2 regions of the Dermacoccus sp. PE3 genome follow, and region 1 is predicted to be linked to the other one. Evidence: riboswitches for the same ligand, from Rfam matches in the RefSeq annotation. Region 1 holds a riboswitch; the other holds the start of a gene.

Region 1 (7,060 bases):
AGCCTTGAGGTCGGGCTGGTCGAAGCACGCGAAGACCCGGCGGGCGTCAGTCGGCTCGAAGTGCGTGTAGAGGTAGGTCTCGCCGTCCTCGGGGTCGTGGTAGCGGTGCAGGCCCTCACCCGTGTGGCCGTACACGCACTGCGCGGTGATCGTAACGGTGTGTTCGCGCCCCGGCGTGAGCCCTTCGACGCGCACGCGCGAGTCCGCGTACGTCGCTCGGGCGCGCTCACCGTCAAGTTCGACCTGCGGTTCCCCTACCGCGACGAGGTCGATCTCGACACTCGACTCGCTCGAGACGAGCGTGATCGTCGAGGTCGACGTGAAGGTCGACTGTGTCGAATCCGGCGCCCCCGTCAGATCGAGGTGAATGGCGTGGTCGGCGAGTTCGACGGTCGCGGAACGGTGTTCGGCGACGGCGCGAGTGAGGTTCGCGGCCGAGGGCATGAGCGTCCTTCCTGGGAATGCAGCCTGGGAAATGCTAGCGGCGCGGGCTCGGCCCGCCCGCTTGAGCAGTGACGTCAGAGACGTTCGATGACGTGGTCGATGCAACGCGTCAGGGCCTCGACGTCCGAGGGGTCGACGGCCGGGTACATGCCGATGCGCAGCTGGTTGCGGCCCAACTTGCGGTAGGGCTCGACGTCGACAATGCCGTTGGCGCGCAGCGTCGCGGCCAGCTTGGCGGCGTCCACCGTGTCGGCGAAATCGATCGTGCCGATAACGAGTGAGCGGTGCTGGGCTTCGCTGACGAACGGGGAGGCCAGTTCGTGCGCGTCGGCCCAGGTGTAGAGCGCCTGCGACGACGCGGTCGTACGGCCCACTGCGAAGTCCATGCCGCCGCCTGCGAGGAGCCAGTCGAGCTGCTCCTTCATGAGCGCGTACGTCGCGAGGGCCGGCGTGTTGTACGTCTGGTGGGCGCGACTGTTCGTCACCGCGGTGTCGAGGTCGAGGAACGGAGGAATCCAACGTCCGCTCGCCTTGATGCGCGCGACGCGTTCGAGCGCAGCGGGGGACATGAAGGCGAACCACAGGCCGCCGTCGCTCGCGAACGACTTCTGGGGCGCGAAGTAGTAGACGTCGGTCTCGGTGAGATCGACGGGCAGGCCTCCGGCCGCCGACGTCGCATCGATGACGACGAGTGCGTCCTCGGCGATGCCGTCGGGGCGCTGCACGGGTGCCATCGCGCCGGTCGAGGTCTCGTTGTGCGCCCAGGCGTAGGTGTCGATTCCGGCCGTTGCGACGGGGGAAGCGACACTGCCCGCAGGTGCCTCGATGACATGCGGAGCCTCGAGGAAGGGTGCCGCCGCAGCAGTGGCGAACTTGGCGGTGAACTCGCCGAAGACGAGGTTCTGCTGACGCTTCTCGATGAGGGAGAACGTCGCGACGTCCCAGAACGCGTTCGAGCCTCCGACGCCCATGACGACCTCGTAGCACTCGGGCAGGGAGTAGAGCTCGGTGAGGCCCGCCTGCACGTCGGCTACGAGGTTCTTCACCGGTGCCTGACGATGGCTGGTTCCCATGACGGGCGCCCAGCGCGAAGCGAGGGCCTGGAGGGCTTCCGGGCGGATCTTGCTCGGGCCGGAACCGAAACGTCCGTCGCTCGGCTTGAGCGAATCGGGGATGACGACGGTTTCCGCGGCAGAGGTCTCGGCACTCACTCGGAGCAGTCTAGGTGTGCGGGTGCAAGATGGGGGCATGACTGAGGTGCGAATCGACTACGACGGTGAAGGTCTCGACGAGTCGCAGGTGCCCCCGGCGCCCTACGACCTCGTGCGGCAATGGGTGGGCGACGCGCGCCGCCGCCAGGACGCTTCGGGTGACGTGCCGGAGCCTGAGGCCATCAGCATCGCGACGGCGAACGCTCAGGGCGCACCCCACGTGCGGACGGTGCTCATGCGCTACCTCGAGACCGACGGACCCGGTTTCTACACGAATCTCGAGTCGGCGAAGGCATCCGATCTTGCGGCCAACCCTCAGGTGGCGGGCGCGCTGACGTGGCCCATGATGTTCCGCGCGATCCGGTTCACCGGCACAGCTCGGGAGCTGCCGCGTGACGTCGTGCGCACATACTTCGACTCACGCCCGTGGGGTTCGCGCGTCGGTGCGTGGGTCTCGAAGCAGTCGCGCCCGCTCGACTCACGCGCCGAGCTCGAAGCGGCGAACGCCGAGATGGCTGCGCGCTACCCCGACACCGGCAGCCCCGACGACGTTCCGTTGCCCGACTTCTGGGGCGGCTACCGCATCGACTGCGATGAGATCGAGTTCTGGGCGGGTCGCCACTCGCGCCTTCACGACCGTCTTGTTTTCGTGCGAACCGCCGAGGGGAACCTCGACGACCCCTCGGCATGGCGTCTCGAACGTCGTTGGCCGTGAACGAGATTCGCTGACGCGAAATCCCCTGCCGGGACGATGCGACCTACCTCACGCGCGGTGGGTGTTCCTTCGGGAACGAAGTCGACCCGTTGTAGCGTTGACCATGACGAAGCGCGCCGCGTTCCCTCCCCCTGGTGGCGTGCTTCGTTCTGTTCGGCCGCAGCGCCTTCGGGTGCGCGCCGAACGGCGAAGGGCCGGACTCCCACGTGGCGTCCGGCCCTTCGTTCTTGTTTGCTGATGGCTATTTCTGACCTGCTTCGGCATCGCTCCAGGGTTTGGCGCCGCGCTTGGCGAGCATGCTCGTCATGAGGTTGATCTCGCTCTTCTGGCCCTCCACCATGGTTCTGGCCAGGCGGACGGTCTGTGAGTCGCTCGCCGCAGCCTGAGCGGCCTCTGCCATCTCCACGCCGGCGCGGTGGTGGACGATCATCAGCCGCAGGTAGAGGATCTCTGCTTGCTTGCCGCGGCTCTCGCGTAGCTTCGACAACTGCTCGCCGGACGCCATGCCCGGCATCCGGCCGTCCGCGAGGAGCATTTGTCCCTTCGGAAGACCAGCGTGCTGGTGGCCGGTCCGCGCCATCCACGCCATGCGCTCACCGGACACCGCGAGGGGCAGCTCCCATTCCTGCAGCCACGCCATCATCTGGCCGCGCTGGTTCTCCTGCGTCGTCGCGATGTCGTAGGAGAGCGTCTGGATGTCGGCTGCGGTGCTGCGCGAGCGCACCGTCATCGACATGTCGACAGCCTGCGCGTGGTGCGCCGACATGTCGCGCGCGAACCCGGCGTCGACGCTGTCGGCTCCCGGGTGACGTGGCTGCGCCGACCACATGCCGACGAGTGCGGCGAGGACGAGGGCCACGAGTGCGACCAGCGTGATGGCCGCCGGGCGGCGTACCTGTGCCCAGGTGAGGTCGTCGCGACGCTCGTCGTCCGACGCGGGCTCCGGGCTTCGATGACGCTCGGGGCCCCCACCGTCGTGCGGTTTCTTTTCGTCCGTCATGGAAGGTCCGAGCGTCACATCTGGCCGGCGAGCTTGCCCGTGTTCGGGTCGTACGCGCCGCTGCAGGCTGCGCCCGGCTCAGGCGTCTGGGGGCCCTGCAGGTAGGCGTCGATGAACTTCTTGATGCGCGGATCTGAAGCGTTGTCGACCTTGAGCTGGTGGCCCCAGGCCGTCAGGACGATCTTCGAGCCCTGACCCGGGTACTGACTCATGAGCATGTAGTCCTGGCCGGCCAGCTTCTTCAGCTTGGAGATGTCACCGCTGCTCGCCTTGTCGGTGGTGATCCACACGGCGCCGTGTTCGAGGCTGTGGACGGCGTACTTGTCCGGGATCTTCTTGTCGTAGACGCCGCAGTTGGCCCAGGCCTGGTTGTGGTTACCGCCTGCGGGCGGCGTCATGGGGAACGTGGGGTCGCCCTCCACGTGGTCGCGGCCCAGGTTGCTCCACGTCTTCATGCCCTTGATGTCGGAGCTGGCGGTGCCGCCGTCGCCTCCGTCGCCGGAGTCGCGCGTCGCGAGGAAACCCACACCTCCACCGAGCGCGACGACCGCGGCGACTCCGCCCGCGATCAGGGCCATGCGCTTCTTCTTTTCCGAGCGGCGCTGCTCGGCCTGCATCTGGGCGAGGCGCTCGCGTCCACTCGCCGTATCGCGATCGCTGCGTGCCATGGGGGTACTCCTCGTGGGCTTCGTGCTGTGCGGTCGGCGCTCATTATGGCCGTACAACCTTTGCGCACGGCTACGCAGGGGGCCGTGGAGGTGGCACTCTTGTCCTCGTGAGTGACCTCATCGATACCACCGAGATGTATCTGCGCACGATCTATGACCTCGAGGAAGAGGGCATCCCTCCGCTGCGCGCACGTATCGCCGAGCGCCTCGGCCACTCCGGCCCGACCGTCTCGCAGACGGTCGCGCGCATGGAGCGTGACGACCTGCTGCACGTCGGTGACGGTCGGCGGATCGAGCTGACGGAGAAGGGGCGCACGCTGGCGACCCGCGTCATGCGCAAGCATCGCCTCGCCGAGCGCCTGCTCGTCGACGTCATCGGGCTCGAACTCGAGTTCGTGCACGACGAGGCATGCCGCTGGGAACACGTCATGAGTGAGCGCGTGGAGCGCAAGATTCTCGAACTCATCGCCGACAAGGGCCTGTCGCCCTACGGCAACCCCATTCCGGGTCTCGCAGAGCTGGGATGGGAAGGGGAGGCGATCGGCTTCCGTGACGGCGTGCAGTCGCTGGTCGAGGTCGCCGGCCAGGAGCCCGTCGAGGTCATCGTGCGGCGCATCGGTGAGCCGGCCCAGGCGGACGCCGAGTCGCTCGCTGTTCTGACGAGCGTCGGCCTCGCGCCGCAGGTGGCCCTGATCGTGCGCGCCGAGGGTGAGCGTGTGCACGCTGCGGTGCTCGACCGGCCGGACGACGCGGTGTCGCTTCCGCACGACCTCGCGTCCCACGTTTTCGTGGAGGTTCGTCAGGGCTGACGCGTGTGATGTTTGTCACATAAGCGGCCTGTAACGGTTTTGCGGATTTCGGCGGTGGCGGGAAGCGTCATGCCCCCACGGGTGGAGTTCGCGTTTGCCGCGCCGTGACGCGGCGAACACCAACTCCACGTGTCCGTGATCTTTCCGTTACGGTCGGTTGCGGTTCGGTTCGAGAACACTCGTTCGCCCTTCGCGCCCAGCCCTGTCGGGGCGTACGAGTCTTATCCGCGAGATCGCAGTGACAGGGGCGGGGGACCCACTTTTCGTCCGAGGCCATGAGCCACGGACTTGGGGTGAAGTCACGCACGAGACCGCACAGGTCGGCGTGACCGGGCTGAGCAACTGGCCCGAACCCGACAGCTCACCTCGTAGGCGCTCGAGAGGTTGCACATTGTCCACCCAGAAGACCATCGGTCGTCACGCCCAGTCGAAGAACCCCCGTAGCCTGACCCGCGTCTCCGCGGCCGTCACTGTCGCCGGTGGTCTCGTCGCAGGCCTCGCCGCGACGGGCTCGTCCGCAGGCGCTGCTCCGACGACGCCGCGTGAGGAGGCCGTGCGGGCCGCCACGACGCCGCTCGAGCTCAAGACGGTCACCCCCGCCAAGTCGCTCGTCGTGAAGCAGGCCAAGAAGGCTGCGGCTACCAAGAAGTCCACTGTCAAGAAGGCCTCGCGCACGCAGGTCCGTCAGGCCCTGACGCAGCGCAACGAGCGCGCCACGCAGGCCCTCGCCGCTCAGCGCAAGGCTGCGCAGGAGCGTCGTGAGGCTCGCGCCGCCGCGAAGGAGCGCGAGGAGCGTCAGCAGCTCAGCCGCACGCAGGTGCGCCGCACCGTCACGCAGCACCGCACGCCGAACCAGCAGAACGCCAACGGCCAGCAGCGTCAGCGTCCGGCCGCTACGGCGACCACGCAGCGCACGCGTCCGGCCGCTACGGCGACCACGCAGCGCACGCGTCCGGCCGCTACGGCGACCACGCAGCGCACGCGTCCGGCCGCTACGGCGACCACGCAGCGCACGCGTCAGTACACGGTCAACACGGCCGCGACGCGCATGACGAACCAGAAGGCCTCGGCTGCCACGCCGTCGCGCTCCGGTGTCGTCGCCATCGCGTCGCGCTACACGGGCATCCGTTACACGTGGGGCGGCAGCACGCCGGCCACGGGTCTCGACTGCTCCGGTTTCGTCGCCTACGTGTTCAAGCAGATCGGCGTCAACCTTCCGCACCAGTCCGGTGCCATCCGGGCCATGACGACGCCGGTCTCGAACCCGCGTCCGGGTGACCTCGTCTACTCGCCGGGCCACATCGGCATCTACGCCGGTAACGGCATGTCGTACGAAGCCCGCCAGGCGGGCATGCCGTCGGGTCTCTACCCGGTGGTTCGCGGATCCTCCTACGGCCGCCTCTGACCGAACCGGTCGCACGACAAAGGCGCCGCAAGCCCTCGGGCTTGCGGCGCCTTCGCGAGTTGGTGGACCCGGGCTTACTTGAACTCTCGGAAGAACATGGCCGCTGCGCCACCGACGCCGAGGAGGACGACGCCGAGTCCGATGGCGAGCGTGAGGTTGCTCGGGCCGTCGGAGTCGTCGAACGCGGGCGCGGCGAGGCTCGACGCGCTGCTGCTCGGCGTCCGTGACGACGTCTTCGAGCTCGAGGAGGACGTGGAGGACGACGACGAGGAGGACGCGCTGCTGCTCGGCGTGGAGGTGGCCGTCGGGCTCATCTCGTTGGAGCGGGTGGTGGACGGCTCCGTCGGTGCCGGAACGTCGCTCGTCGCGCTCGGCAGGCCGGTTGCGGGCACGTTGTCCGTGGTCGGTGCGGGAGCACTGTGCGTTCGCGTCGGCGTGTAGGTCGGGGTGGACGTCGACGGCTCCGGCGCCGGAACGCACTGGTCGAGCGGGAGCGAGCCGACGCCGACTCCGCCGGCATTGATGTAGACGGCGCCGGCGCCCGACGGGATGGACAACGTCACCGTCGTCGACGCGTACGGAGCCACGGTGGTGGCCGCCGGGGAGACGGGGGAGCCTCCCGCTGAGGCGGTGAACGTCTGGACGAGTTCGCTGCCGTTGGTCAACGTGACCGTGACGAGCGTTCCGTTCGCGCCGCAGGTCGGCGACTGGAAGATGGCGCTGCTGCCTCCCGGCGCCATGGGGAGCGCGGACGCGGCGGACGCGCCGGTGACAGCGATGACGCCGAGACCGGCGGCGCCGGCGAGAG
Region 2 (7,060 bases), on a different contig from region 1:
GCCGAGGCCACGCGTGCGAAGAACGAGGGCGCGATTCCGCTGGGTCGCTACGGCACGCCGGAGGAGTTCGGCCGCGTCGCCGCCTTCGTCACCAGCCCGGCGGCGTCGTACCTGTCCGGCATCGCCCTACCGGTGGACGGCGGATCTCTGCGCACCCTCTGACGGCGCTTCCCCGCCTGGGGCCGGCGCCCCCATGGCGGGTCGTTGGCGAGCCGCGAACCCTCGTTGCTCATGGGCGGTGGTCATGACGGCCCCGTCACCACCGGGTGAAGGCGTACGCGGCAAGATGCCCGGGCGTCGGCGACCGGCGTTCAGTCGTCGCTGAACTGCGTGGCGTGCAGGTCGGCGTACAGGCCGCCCGCGGCGAGCAGTTCGGCGTGCGTTCCCTGCTGCACGATGCGCCCGCCGTCGAGCACGACGATGCTGTCGGCGCGGCGAATGGTGGAGAGGCGGTGGGCGATGACGAGCGCCGTGCGCCCCACGAGCGCGTTCGCCAGCGCCGCCTGCACCGCGCGCTCGGACTCGCTGTCGAGGTGGGCCGTCGCCTCGTCGAGCACGACCACGTCGGGGGCCTTGAGCAGCAGCCGGGCGATGGCGAACCGCTGCTTCTCTCCCCCGGACAGCCGGTGTCCGCGATCGCCGACGACGGTGTCGAGACCGTGCGGCAGACGTTCGACGAGGGCCCAGACGTGCGCCGCGCGAAGGGCTTGCTCGAGATCGCGGTCGGTGGCGTCGGGGCGTGCGTACAGGAGGTTGGCCCGCACGGTGTCGTGGAACATGTGCGCTTCCTGAGTCACGACGCCGATGCGCTGGGCGACCGACTCGAGGCTCACCCCGGTGAGGTCGAGGTCCCCGACCAGGACGCGCCCCTTCGTCGGGTCGTACAGCCGGGGTACGAGCGAGGTGAGCGTCGTCTTTCCGGCACCGCTGCGACCCACGAGCGCCACGACGCTGCCCGGTGCGACGTCGAGGTCGATGTCGCGCAGCACGAGCTCACCGGCGTCGCGATCACCGCTCGAGGTCGTCTCGAGCGATGCGAGCGACACGTCATCGGCGCTGGGGTAACCGAACGAGACACCGTCGAAGCGGACGCCGAGCGGGCCCGGCCCGAGGGCGACCGCGTCATCCGCCTCACGGACGAGCGGAGGCAGGTCGAGCACCTCGAAGATCCGCTCGAAGGAGACCATGGCCGCCATGACGTCGACGCGCACGTTCGACAGAGCGGTGAGCGGGCCGTACAGCCGTCCGAGCAGGGCGGCCATGGCGAGCAGCGTGCCGACCGTCATGGTGCCGTCCACAGCGAGCAGACCGCCGACGCCGTAGACGAGTGCGGTGGCGAGCGACGCCATGAGCGTGAGGGCGACGAGGAACATGCTGCGCTGCGTCGCGATGGACACGCCGATGTCGCGCACGCGGGCGGCGCGGGCGTCGTACTGCGCCGATTCGTCGCTGCGCCGGCCGAAGAGCTTGACGAGCAGGGCGCCGGCGACGTTGAAGCGCTCCGTCATCCGTGCGCCCAGTTCGGCGTTGAGAGTCATCTGTTCGCGGGTCAGACCGGCGAGACGACGGCCCAACAGGCGCGTCGGGAGGAGGAACAGCGGCACGAGCACGAGCGCCGCCACCGTGAGCTGCCACGACAGGGACGTCATGGCGACGAGGAGCACGGCGAGGCTGACGACGTTGCTCACGACCGTCGACAGCGTCGTCGTGAACGCCTGCTGAGCGCCCACGACGTCACTGTTGATGCGCGTGACGAGCGCACCCGTCTGGGCGCGCGTGAAGAAGGCGATGGGCTGGGCGAGCACGTGCCGGAAGACGTCGGCGCGCAGGTCGAAGATGAGTCCTTCGCCCAGGCGCGCGGACAACCATCGCTGCACGACGGTCACTCCCGCGCCGAGGACTGCGACGGCCGCCACGGCGAGCGAGAGGGTGACGACGACCTGCCGATCGCGCGGCACGACACCGTCGTCGACGATGTGCTTGAGCAGCAGTGGCGTCGCGACGATCATCACCGCGTCGACGACGACGAGAACGAGGAAGACCGCGATGGTCGAGGTGTATCGCGTGGCGTATCCGCCGACGCGACGCACCGTGCCCGGAGCCAGGCGCTGGTCCTTGACCGTGGCGTCCTTCGACATCGAGCGCATCATCTGCCAGCCCGGGCCCATCATCGACACGGCGCGGCTCCTGACCTCAGCATGCGAACGGTCTCACGTCGATCAGGCGAGGGAGACGAGGTCGGCGTAGTCCGGACCCCACAGGTCCTCGACACCGTCCGGCAGGAGCAGGATGCGTTCGGGGTTGAGGGCCTCCACGGCGCCGTCGTCGTGGCTGACGAGCACGACGGCACCCTCGTAGTTGTTGAGTGCGCCGAGGATCTCCTCACGGCTGGCCGGGTCGAGGTTGTTCGTCGGTTCGTCGAGCAGCAGCACGTTGGCGCTCGAGACGACGAGCAGTGCCAGGGAAAGGCGGGTCTTCTCCCCGCCGGAGAGCACCCCGGCCGGCTTGTCGACGTCGTCACCGGAGAACAGGAACGAACCGAGCACCTTGCGCACCTCGGTCTCGCCCAGCTCGGGCGCCGCGGACTTCATGTTGTCCAGCACGCTGCGGTCGACGTCGAGGTTCTCGTGCTCCTGAGCGTAGTAGCCGATCTTGAGGCCGTGGCCCGGCAGGATGCGCCCGGTGTCCGGGGCGTCGACGCCCGCGAGCATCCGCAGCAGCGTCGTCTTGCCCGCGCCGTTGAGGCCGAGGACGACGACCTTCGAGCCACGATCGATGGCGAGATCGACGTCGGTGAAGATCTCGAGCGAGCCGTACGAGCGCGAGAGCCCCTCGGCCATGAGCGGTGTCTTGCCACAGGGCGCAGGCTTCGGGAAGCGCAGCTTGGCGACCTTGTCCTGTACGCGCTCGCCCTCGATGCCGGCGAGCATCTTCTCGGCGCGGCGGGCCATGTTCTGGGCCGCGACGGCCTTCGTCGCCTTGGCACGCATCTTGTCGGCCTGGGCGAGCAGCACCCCGGCCTTCTTCTCGGCGTTCAACCGCTCGCGCTTGCGGCGCTTCTCGTCGAGTTCGCGCGCCTGCAGATAGGCCTTCCAACCGACGTTGTACTGGTCGATCTCGCTGCGGTTGGCGTCGAGGTGGAAGACCTTCGTCACGACGGCGTCGAGCAGTTCCACGTCGTGGCTGATGACGATGAGCCCGCCGCGGTAGGTCTTGAGGTAGTCGCGCAACCAGATGATCGAGTCGGCGTCGAGGTGGTTGGTCGGCTCGTCGAGAAGCAGGGTCTGAGCACCCGAGAAGAGGATGCGTGCCAACTCGATGCGTCGGCGCTGACCACCGGACAGGGTGCGCAGCGGTTGCTCGAGGATGCGCTGCTCGAGCCCGAGACTGGAGGCGATCGACGACGCCTCGGACTCGGCGGCGTACCCGCCCTGGGCGTCGAACTCGGCATCGAGACGGCTGTAGCGACGCATCGCGCGCTCGCGCACGTTGTCATCGTCGCTGGCCATCGACGCCTCGGCCTTGCGCAGATCGGCGACGATGGCGTCGAGGCCGCGCGCCGACAGGATACGGTCGCGCGCGAGGACATCGAGGTCACCGGTGCGGGGATCCTGCGGCAGGTATCCCACTGCCCCGGAGCTGACCACCTTGCCGGCAGCGGGCAGACCCTCACCGGCGAGCACCTTCGTCAGGGTGGTCTTACCGGCACCGTTGCGCCCGACGAGTCCGACACGGTCACCGGCGGCCACCCGGAACGTGGCGCTCTCGAGCAGGATGCGCGAGCCGGCGCGCAGTTCGATGCCTTCGGCGGTGATCACAGGGCAGGGCTCCTCGAAAGAACGGTGAAGGGGTGTACGGCTCCGACACGCCGGACGGGAGCGCTCGGCTCGCGTTACATACGGCGAGACGCGTGAAGCCCCAGTAGTCTACGAGAGATGAATCGGGGTGGACGACGCCGTCCGCCTTCACAACGGAGGTTCTCTTGACGTTCAACGACAACGCGCAGCTGGACACGTCGCAGGTCGAATCCGGTGGTTCCGGAGGCTTCGGCGGTGGCCGCGGCGGGATGGGCGGAGGTACGGCCGTCGGCGGTATCGGCGGTCTCATCCTCATGCTCATCTTCGCGTTCTTCGGCATCGACATCACCGGCAGCGGTGGCGGGAGCAGCTACCCCGGCGGCGCGAGCGGCCTCAACCAGTACAGCCAGGACACGCAGGACGTCTCCGGCTCGAACGACCGGGTCTCCCAGCAGATCCAGGCCTGCAAGACGGGTGCTGACGCCAACGAGGACGACACCTGCCGCGTGATCGGAACGGTCAATGCCGTTCAGGCCTACTGGGACCAGGCGCTCCCGGACTTCACCGGCGGTCGCACCGAGTACGAGTACGCGCCCACCAAGCTCTACAGCGGCCAGACGTCCTCCGGTTGCGGCACCGCGAGCTCGCAGATGGGGCCGTTCTACTGCCCGAACGACCGGAAGGTCTACATCGACACGAGCTTCTTCCAGGAGCTGACGAGCACCTACGGCGCCGACGGCGGCAACCTCGCCCAGATGTACGTCGTCGCACACGAGTACGGCCACCACATCCAGGACCTCCTCGGGGCGCTCGGTCGCGCCCAGCAGGACCCGCAGGGGCCGGAGTCGGGATCGGTGCGCACCGAGCTGCAGGCCGACTGCTACGCGGGCATCTGGGTCAACCACGCCACGGAGGCCAAGGACAAGAACGGCACCACGCTGCTCCAGCCGGTCACCGAGGCCGACATCAAGTCGGCGCTGTCGGCCGCCTCGGCTGTGGGCGACGACCGCATCCAGCAGAAGGCCCAGGGTCGGGTGACTCCGGAGTCGTGGACGCATGGCTCGTCCGAGCAGCGCCAGAAGTGGTTCCTGACCGGTTTCCAGAGCGGCCAGTTGAACTCCTGTGACACCTTCAACGCCCAGGATCTGGGCTGAGAATCGCGGCGGATTCACGAACATGTGGGTTACCTGACAACTTGGTGCACGCTCGATTTGTATCGCTCGTGATCAGTCTGTAACCTTGCAGGGTCGCACCGAAACGGTGCGGCCCTGCTTCGTCGCTGAGTCCCGTCACGAAGGCCAGGTATCACTTCGCATGATGCGGAGCGACGGGAACGGTGCACCCAGCATCCGGGCCACTTCGGTGGTTCTTGGGGTAAAGCTCACTTCGGTGGGCCGAGAATCTAGGATCTCGAACCCGACAGGTCATGCCTCGTAAGCGCTCCTGGAAATGAATCGACATGAAGAACATGTCCCGCCGCTCCTTCATGGCCAACACCTCCAAGGTTGCCGTCGGCACGGCTCTGGCCTCCTCCGCTCTCGGCGCCGTCTCGGTTGCCAGCGCCTCGAACGCCAGCGCCGTCACGGCCGCGTCCGCGCGCCGCGCCGTGGCCAAGGCTTCGAGCCGTCGTGGTGCGCCCTACGTGTACGGCGCTTCCGGCCCGTGGCGCTTCGACTGCTCGGGTCTGACGAGCTGGTCCTACCGCCAGGTCGGCCGCTACCTGCCGCGTACGGCCAACCAGCAGTACCGCTCCTCCTACCGCGTTTCCCGCGCGTACGCCCGTCCGGGCGACCTGGCGTTCCTCACCTCTGGTGGTTACGCCTACCACACGGGTATCTACGCCGGTAACGGCATGGTGTGGCACGCTATGCGTCCGGGTACGCGCGTGTCGCTCTCGCGCGCCGGTGCCAGCTACCGCTTCGGTCGCGTCTGATCCCGCGCGGATCTCGCGAAGTTCGCGAAACGGCCCTCGTCCCTACGGACGAGGGCCGTTTCGCGCTCCTCCCCTATCCCCAATCGCCGCATCGTGGCAACGCAAGAGGGCCCTCGCCGTAAGGCGAGGGCCCTCTTGGTGCGTCGGGCGCGGCCGGCCGAGCTGCGCCGGATGACGTACGCGTCAGACGTTGAAGCCGAGCGCGCGAAGCTGCTCGCGACCGTCGTCGGTGATCTTGTCCGGGCCCCACGGCGGCATCCACACCCAGTTGAGGGTGTGGCCCGTGACGACATCGAGCAGGGACGTGGCGACCTGCTCCTCGATGACGTCCGTGAGCGGGCAGGCCGCAGACGTCAGCGTCATGTCGATGACGGCGTGCTTGCTCTCGTCGACGGTGATGCCGTAGACGAGGCCCAGGTCGACGACGTTGATGCCGAGCTCGGGGTCGACGACGTCACGCAGGGCCTCCTTGACCTCCTCGACCTCGACGCCGGAGTCGCTGACTCCCTGCGCCTGGGCGCGCTCGGGCGCCTCGGCCTCGTTGGCGGTCACGTCGGCCGTGATCTCGTTGTCGGTCATGCCTTGGTCTCCTCCGTGGTGGATGCGGCGCCCCCGGTCAGGTCGAGACCGAGTTTGCCGAGCGAGTCCTGCAGTGCGGACCACGACAGCAGGGCGCACTTGACGCGCGCGGGGTACTTCGAGACTCCGGCGAGGGCGATGGCGTCGCCGATGACTTCCTCGTCACCGGCAGCCTGGCCCTTGCTCGTGAGCATCGTGCGGGTGGCACCGAAGACCTCCTGGGCTTCACGCAGCGTGAGCCCGATGAGGTTCTCGGCAAGCATTGACGCCGACGCCACGGAGATCGAGCAACCGATCGAGTCGTAGCTGACGTCCTTGATGACGGCGTCGTCGCCCTCGCCTTCGACGTCGACACGCAGGGTGATCTCGTCACCGCAGGAGGTGTTGACGTGGTGGCTCTCGGCGCCGAACGGCTCGCGCAGGCCCGCGTGCTGCGGGCGCTTGGAGTGCTCGAGAATGAGCTCCTGGTACAGATCCATCTCAGACCTCCAGACCGAAGATGTTCGGCACCCGGTCGAGCGCCGTGAGGAACGCCTCGACGTCGTCGGCCGTGGAGTAGACGTTGAAACTGACACGGCTGCTCGCCACGGCGCGAAGACGTCGGTGCAACGGCCACGCGCAGTGGTGACCGGTACGAATGGCAACACCGGCGTCGTCGAGAATCTGCCCGACGTCGTGCGGGTGCACCCCGTCGACGACGAACGCGACCGCACCGAGCCGGGCACCTGCGTCCTGGGGGCCGAGCACGCTG

What was found. Region 1 has a riboswitch for cyclic di-AMP ahead of AA983_RS15830 (C40 family peptidase). Riboswitches for the same ligand answer to the same signal wherever they lie in the genome.
Region 2: linked by a shared signal. The riboswitch ahead of AA983_RS13445 (C40 family peptidase) and the one ahead of AA983_RS15830 (C40 family peptidase) in region 1 are both predicted to bind cyclic di-AMP.

What each region holds. Positions count from the first base shown of each region.
Region 1 is NZ_LDCM01000004.1:79,111-86,170, reverse strand. It holds gene pepN (aminopeptidase N) at 1-444, opposite strand, end outside; gene serC (phosphoserine transaminase) at 519-1,655, opposite strand; gene pdxH (pyridoxamine 5'-phosphate oxidase) at 1,693-2,370, shown strand; gene AA983_RS10775 (DUF305 domain-containing protein) at 2,612-3,370, opposite strand; gene AA983_RS10770 (DUF3105 domain-containing protein) at 3,385-4,038, opposite strand; gene AA983_RS10765 (metal-dependent transcriptional regulator) at 4,146-4,847, shown strand; cyclic di-AMP (ydaO/yuaA leader) riboswitch at 5,064-5,235, shown strand; gene AA983_RS15830 (C40 family peptidase) at 5,239-6,252, shown strand; gene AA983_RS15510 (hypothetical protein) at 6,327-7,060, opposite strand, start outside.
Region 2 is NZ_LDCM01000005.1:198,477-205,536, reverse strand. It holds gene AA983_RS13465 (SDR family oxidoreductase) at 1-162, shown strand, start outside; gene AA983_RS13460 (ABC transporter ATP-binding protein) at 312-2,168, opposite strand; gene AA983_RS13455 (ABC-F family ATP-binding cassette domain-containing protein) at 2,220-3,818, opposite strand; gene AA983_RS13450 (neutral zinc metallopeptidase) at 3,983-4,951, shown strand; cyclic di-AMP (ydaO/yuaA leader) riboswitch at 5,065-5,252, shown strand; gene AA983_RS13445 (C40 family peptidase) at 5,257-5,730, shown strand; gene AA983_RS13440 (metal-sulfur cluster assembly factor) at 5,914-6,309, opposite strand; gene sufU (Fe-S cluster assembly sulfur transfer protein SufU) at 6,306-6,788, opposite strand; gene AA983_RS13430 (cysteine desulfurase) at 6,790-7,060, opposite strand, start outside.